Regions from separate parts of the Achromobacter sp. Root565 genome, predicted to be linked through region 3. Evidence: predicted binding sites of a transcription regulator. Region 3 holds the regulator's gene; each other region holds the start of a gene.
What was found. The regulator FNR, encoded in region 3, switches genes on or off when oxygen is low (the NO sensors DNR and NnrR bind a similar motif). The targets are predictions, from matches to a motif close to TTGATNNNNATCAA.
Positions count from the first base shown of each region.

Region 1: a site for FNR is predicted at 962-975, ahead of dsrO (sulfate reduction electron transfer complex DsrMKJOP subunit DsrO). Genes of this name have one in related genera too.
Region 2: a site for FNR is predicted at 1,001-1,014, ahead of ASD71_RS13990 (universal stress protein). Genes of this name have one in related genera too.

Region 1 covers NZ_LMGO01000006.1:183,655-185,917, forward strand. The annotation lists gene ASD71_RS22265 (pirin family protein) at 1-201, opposite strand, end outside; gene ASD71_RS22270 (DNA-deoxyinosine glycosylase) at 385-921, shown strand; gene dsrO (sulfate reduction electron transfer complex DsrMKJOP subunit DsrO) at 1,040-1,813, shown strand; gene nrfD (NrfD/PsrC family molybdoenzyme membrane anchor subunit) at 1,835-2,263, shown strand, end outside.
Region 2 covers NZ_LMGO01000001.1:3,126,101-3,128,363, reverse strand. The annotation lists gene ASD71_RS13990 (universal stress protein) at 26-889, opposite strand; gene ASD71_RS13985 (trimeric intracellular cation channel family protein) at 1,114-1,752, shown strand; gene ASD71_RS13980 (GntR family transcriptional regulator) at 1,912-2,263, shown strand, end outside.
Region 3 covers NZ_LMGO01000001.1:2,259,498-2,261,760, forward strand. The annotation lists gene clpB (ATP-dependent chaperone ClpB) at 1-81, opposite strand, end outside; gene ASD71_RS10115 (gamma-glutamylcyclotransferase) at 220-654, shown strand; gene fnr (fumarate/nitrate reduction transcriptional regulator Fnr) at 752-1,480, shown strand; gene ASD71_RS10125 (hypothetical protein) at 1,495-2,263, shown strand, end outside.

The DNA of each region.
Region 1 (2,263 bases), on a different contig from region 3:
TTCAAAGCCGCGATGCGGGTGCTGGCCGACGCCGCGGGGCTGGCTGGCCGGGCCGAATTCGGCGGGGCCGGCGTAGTCCAGCAGCAGGAACGGGCTGGTGTCGCGGCCCTTGTCGTTGTACGAAAACATGGAGCGCACCGGAAACCCGTCGCCCACCCAATGGGGACGGGGGCTGGCGTGCACGCCGAGGATCTTCTTCATGGTGTGGTTTCCTGTTGCGCGGCCCCTTCGGGGCCGTTCGTCATAGGCAAGAAGATAAGGGCGGAATGCCGATATCGGTAGTGCCCGTGGCTGATAAGCACTGTTCCATGCGGCGAACGATCAGCGCGGGGCCCGTTGGGCGAGGCCGCGGCAGGCGGTATCCTCCCCGGCATGGACAAGATCATGAACGAAGCCGACGCGGCGCGGCGCGATGGCGCGGTGACGGGATTCGCCCCGGTCGTGGGAATGGGCGCGCGGGTGTTGGTGCTGGGTTCCATGCCCGGCGTGGCGTCGTTGCGGCAGGTGCAGTATTACGCGCATCCGCGCAATGCGTTCTGGCCGCTGGCGGCGCGGATATTCGGGTTCGATCCCGGCTTGGACTACGACGCGCGCTTGCGCGCGTTGCAGGCGAACGGCGTGGCGCTGTGGGATGTGCTGCAGGCGTGCGAACGGCCGGGGAGCCTGGATGCCGATATCCGCGGCGATACGCTGGTGCCGAACGATTTTGGAGCATTCCTGGCTTGCCATCCGTCGATCGTGCGCCTCTGTTTCAACGGCGCAAAGGCGGCGGCAATGTTCCGGCGGCATGTGCTGCCGACGTTGGCCGCGCCGAAGCTGGCTTTGTTCGAACTGCCGTCGACCAGCCCCGCCCACGCGGCGGCCAGTTTTGAGCAAAAGCTGGCGGCGTGGGAGCCGGCGTTGAGATTGCCGTCGGCCTGACGCAGCAGACGGCCATGGTGACCTCAGCTCCGTCCCTCAATTGACCGATATCAAGGCTCTATATAACTACAAGTGATAAGTTAATTTCCGTAACACTTAAACGTTTCGGAGTTTAACGATGCACACCCCCAACAGTCCCCCTGAAACGCCGCTTCCGGGCAAGCGCGGCTTTCTGAAAGGGCTGCTCGGCCTGGGCGCCGCCGCCTCGGTCATTCCCATCCACGCCGAGGCCGCGCCCGGCCTGAACGGCCAGCCGCCGCGCCGGCCCGGCATGGCCGGAAAGCGCTACGGCATGGTCGTCGACATGCGCAAATGCATCGGCTGCCAGTCCTGTACGGTGAGCTGTTCGCTGGAGAACGTGCCGCCCATCGGGCAGTTCCGCACCACCGTACTGCAGTACGAGGTCATGCCCGACACCGGTGGCCCCTGTTCCATGGTGATGCTGCCGCGCCTGTGCAACCACTGCGATAAGCCCCCCTGTGTGCCGGTCTGTCCGGTGCAGGCGACGTTCCAGCGCGAGGACGGCATCGTGCTGGTCGACAACGCGCGCTGCGTGGGTTGCGGCTATTGCGTGCAGGCCTGTCCGTACGACGCGCGCTTCATCAATCACGAGACCCATACCGCGGACAAGTGCACGTTCTGCGAGCATCGGCTGGAAGCCGGGCTGCTGCCGGCGTGCGTGGAAAGCTGCGTGGGCGGCGCGCGCGTGATCGGCGACATGAACGATCCGGACAGCGCGATCTCGCAGTTGCTTGCCGAACACAAGGCCGACATCAAGGTGCTCAAGCCCGAGATGAAGACCGATCCCCACGTCTTTTACATCGGCCTGCCCGATGCGTTCGTGCACCAGGTCGACGGCCAGGCCGGCGTGCGCCTGGCGGGTGGTCACTGAGCCAAGGAAGGGGAGACTCTCATGCAAATTTCTGAATTGCTTACGCCGGTCTACGACGCCGCCTGGCTGCCTTGGGCCGTGCAGTATTTCTTTCTGATCGGCATCAGCGCGACGACCGCGCTGACCGCCGCCTTCGCGACGTTTGGGCGTGCGGATTCCGCGTCGCGCCGGCTGTTGCCGGCGGCCGTGACAGTGCTGCTGGTCAGCGCCATCGCCGCGCCGGTGTCGCTGCTGGCCGACCTGCATCAGCCCGGCCGCTTCTGGCACTTCTATGCGCACGTCACGCCTTGGTCTTGGATGTGGCTGGGGGCAGTGCTGCTGCCGGTTTTCGTGACGCTGGCGCTGCTGTTCTGCGCGGCGTGGTGGTGGGGGCGAATCGGGTGGCTGCGGGTGGTGGCGGCGGCGCTGGCGCTCTCAGCGCTGTCCATCCTGGTCTACACCGGGGCCGAG
Region 2 (2,263 bases), 870 kb from region 3:
CGCCGCCTTTTTGCTGGCGAAAAACTTACTCTTCGCCGCTCAGCCGGACGATCAGCACATCGCTGGGCAGGGATTCCAGCAGCCGCTCGGCCACGCTGCCGATGGCGGTGCGCAGGATGCCCGTGCGGCCATGGGTGCCGGTGACGACCAGATCGGACCGGTGGTTGAACGAGTAATCCGACAGCACGGTTTCGGGCTGGCCGGCTTCGAGTACGACCTTGGTCGGGCGGCCCTTGGGCAGTTCGGGCGTTTCGGCGATGAAGCGCTCGGCGCACTGTTCGGCAGTTCGGTACAGATTGTCGACGACGGCGTCGTCGGGCTTGGTCACGCTCTGGAACGGGACTTCGTAGGCATTGAACAAGGTGATGTCGGCGTTGGGCACCAGTTGCAGCGCGGCGCGCAGCGCCTGGCGCGAGCCATCCGAGAAGTCGGTGGCGACGAGCACGTCTCGATAAGGCCTGCGGGGGCGGTTCTTGACGACCAGCACGGGCTGGCGCGCCTGGCGGGCCAGCTTTTCGACGGTGGTGCCAAGCAGCAGGCGGCCCAGCGTTTCCTGGCGGGCGATGCCGGCCACGATCAGTGAGCAGCCATACGCGTCGGCGGTTTCCATGATGCTGGCGACGGGGTCGCCCTTGGTGACCACGACTTCAGCCGGCACGTTGGCGGCGGCGACGTCTTCGGCGAGTTCGCGTTCGACGAGGGCCTTGTGATCCGGCGACAGACGGCGCCAGACGGGGGTGGTGAGCGGCGTGGCATGGGATTCCATGACATGCAGCATGATCAGCTTGGTGTTCAGTTCCTTGGTCAACTGCAGCGCGCGGTCGAGGGCTCTGTCGCCGCGCGCACTCAGGTCGGTGGCCAGAAGGATGGGGCCAATTTGCTGGGTCATACCTAATCTCCCGGTTACGGCCAGAGGGGCGGCTCCCGCGTCCGCGCTGCCTGGCCCAGTAGCGCCCGGTCGGGCACGTCTCCATTGTCTCGCCGCGAAACGAGACCGGAGTTGATCATTGTCAACGCAGGTTTGAGGGTACGGGATGAAGCGCGCGCAGGCAATGGCGCGTCCGCCGGCAAGGCTCAATACAATGGGGCCTGCCCAAGCTACCCCCCCCTACTATGTTTACCGATCTGTCGCCCGCCCTGCTGCACACGCTGTACCTGGTCGCCATCGTTGCCGAAGCCATGACGGCCGCACTGTCGGCGGGCCGGCGCGACATGGACTGGATGGGCGTCTGCATCATCGCGTGCGTGACGGCGCTGGGCGGCGGGTCGCTGCGCGACGTGCTGCTGGGCCACTATCCGCTGACGTGGGTCGTGCATCCCGAGTACCTGTGGATGACGGGCGGCGCGGCCATCCTGACCGCGCTGATCGCCCCGGTCATGCGCCGCTTGCGCAGCGTGTTCCTGCTGGCTGACGCGCTGGGGCTGGTCGCGTTCACGGTCATCGGCTGCCAGGTGGCGCAGATGATGCAGCTGCCGATCACCGTGGTGCTGATCAGCGGCATGATCACCGGGTGCGCTGGCGGCGTGCTGCGCGACGTCCTTTGCAACGAGGTGCCGCTGCTGTTCCGCAAGGAACTCTACGCCAGCGTGTCCCTGGTGACGGGCGCGCTGTACCTGGGCTCGATGTCGCTCGGCCTGTCGGCCAACGCCTCGGTGCCCATCGCGCTGGCGGCGGGCCTGACCATGCGCCTCATGGCGCTGCGCTTCAACTGGCAGATGCCCAAGTTCGTCTACCGCGACGATTGGGACTGACCGTGCCCATCGGTCGAATTTGACCTTCCGCCACTACCCGGCGCCGGCCGCCAGACGCTGTGTCCACCGTGTGAAACATTAATTCTATTTCTGTTTCAATAGATTTCTAGTATCTTGTCACGGTCTCATAGCTTGCATACGCAGTAGAAGGGGAGCCGATTGGACGTCAAAGCGCCCGCCACGATTCCGTATTTCCTACAGGAACAGATTCGTGAGTTGATAGTGAACGGCACTATCCGGCCCGGGCAGCCGTTACGGGAACAGGAACTGGAACAGCGTTTCGGCACCAGCCGCAGCCCCATCCGGGAAGCGATGCGACTGCTGGAGCTGAGCGGTCTGGTGACGCACATCCAGCGCAAGGGCTTCCGGGTCACGCTATATACCGAGACCCAGATCCGCCATCTGTACATGCTGCGCGCGGAGCTGGAAGCGTATTGCATCCGGCAGGTCGCGGAGATGCCCGATGTGGGCGCGCTGGTGGCGGAGCTGGACACGTTGCACGAGGCCATCG
Region 3 (2,263 bases):
GGGATGGTCGTTGCGGGCGGCGAGACTTTGCGCGTCCGCCAGCGCTTGTTGGAACTTGGTCGTCAGTTTGTCGAATCGCATAATGGTCGTATTGGCTTGTGGGGAGCCTGACCGATCCGTGCCGGCTGGCTCGATAACCTGAATATGTGGCCGGATGGGACAATTTCAACACCCGGCGGCCCTCATGGTTTTCTTCGACGTGCACCAGCAAACAGAGCAATGAGCATATACGTTTTTGTGTACGGCACCCTACGGGCCGGCGAAATCAACGATCTTGCCCGCGCCGCCGAGGCGCGCGGCTTGCCGGCCGCCAGCCACGTCGGACCGGCCAGCGTGCCTGGCATGCTGGTCGATTTCGGCGACTGGCCCGGCCTGATCCCCGTGGACGACGGACGGCGCGTACGCGGCGATGTCTACCGGGTGGATCCGGCGCTGATTGCCCTGATGGACGAGATCGAGGAATACGAGCCCGGCAAGCCCGGCTGCTTCGTGCGCCGGACGGTTTCCGCCCGCCTGGAAGGCCCCGGCGCGACGGGTCTTCTGCCCTGCGCGTACTATCCGATCGACCCCGCGCTGCGGGCCGCGGCGGTCGATATTGCGGGGGACGACTGGATCGCTCACCGCCTTTCCAGAACAAAGCAGGACGCCCGGTAAGACACCCGTAGTAACAACGGACTACAATAGATGCCTGTCTCGTGCTTCACACCCGTTCCGGCGCCCGCCGCGCAATGGGCACTCTAAAGGTCATCGTATGCAAAAACGGGTCCCCATTGCCCCTGATGCCGCCCACTGTTCCACGTGCATGCTGGGTCACGTCTGCGTTCCCGTGGGCATGGCAGCCGCCGAAGTCGAAAAGCTGGACGAACTGGTTAAAGAGCGCGTCCGCGTGGAAAAAGGCAAGACGCTCTATTCGCTGGATCATCCGCTCGACGCCGTCTATGGCGTGCGCTTCGGCAGCCTGAAGACGCAGCTTGAAGACGCCACCGGCCAGATCCAGATCACCGGCTTTCATCTGCCCGGCGAAATCGTCGGCATGGACGGCATGCTGGACGGCAAGCACGTGTCGGCCGCCGTGGCGCTCGAAGACTCCGAGGTTTGCGTCATCCGCCTGAACGAAGTCGATCGCGTCGCGTCGCACCTGCCGTCACTGCAACAGCAGTTCCGCCGCCTCATGAGCCGCGAGATCACCCGCTCGCACCAAATGCTGGCCTCGCTGGGGTCCATGCGGTCGGAACAGCGCCTGGCCGCGTTCCTCTTGAACCTGTCGCAGCGCTATGCCTCGCTGGGCTATTCGTCCACCGAGTTCGTACTGCGCATGAGCCGCGAAGAAATCGGCAACTACCTGGGCCTGACGCTGGAAACGGTCAGCCGTCTGTTCTCGCGATTTGCCCGCGACGGCCTCATCAAGATCAACCAGCGCGAAGTCCGCATCCTGGACCTGCCCGCGCTCAAGCAACTGCTGGGACACGAAAGCTGCTGAGCGGTCGCCGCGCCATGCGACGCCCGCCTGCCACTTCCCTGTCCCGCACCGCGCTGGCGGCATCGCTTGCCGTCGTCGCCATGCTCGCGTGCGGCGCCGCGCGCGCGCAAACGCCGCTGCCCGACCCCTACGACTACGACGAAGCCACGCCCGCGCCCAAGCGCGCGGCGCCGCTGCGCTGGCAGGCCGTTGAACTGGGCCGGCCCGGTCACCGGTACAAGATGCCGGTCTACGCCAACCGGGATCTGGCCAAGGACGACCTGCGCGGCATCAAGCAGGTGCTCATCGTCATCCACGGCGTCAAGCGCGACGCCGACAACTACTACGAAACCGCCGCCGCGCTGGTGGCCGCCGATCCCGGGCGCGCGAGCGACACGCTGGTTCTTGCCCCGCGGTTTTCCGGGTCGATCGACTCGGGTTTCTCGGGTATGGCGGCCTGGCGCAAGGCCAGTTGGGAAGACGGCCAGGAAAGCGTCCAGGCCACCGGCCGGCCTGCGCCCGTCACTTCGTTTCAGGTCCTGGACGACCTGCTGCGCAGCCTGAACGACCGCAAGCGCCTGCCAGCTCTTACCGGTCTCGTACTGGCCGGTCATTCGGCCGGCGCGCAACTGGTGCATCGGTATGCGGTGCTGAACAACGTGGACGGGGTGCTGCGCCGCGACGGCCTGGCCATGCGCTACGTCGTCGCCAACCCGTCTTCCTATCTGTACCTGACCAACGAGCGGCCACGCGCCGACGGCAAGGGCTACGCGCCGTACGAGCGCGGCATCTGCCCCACCTACA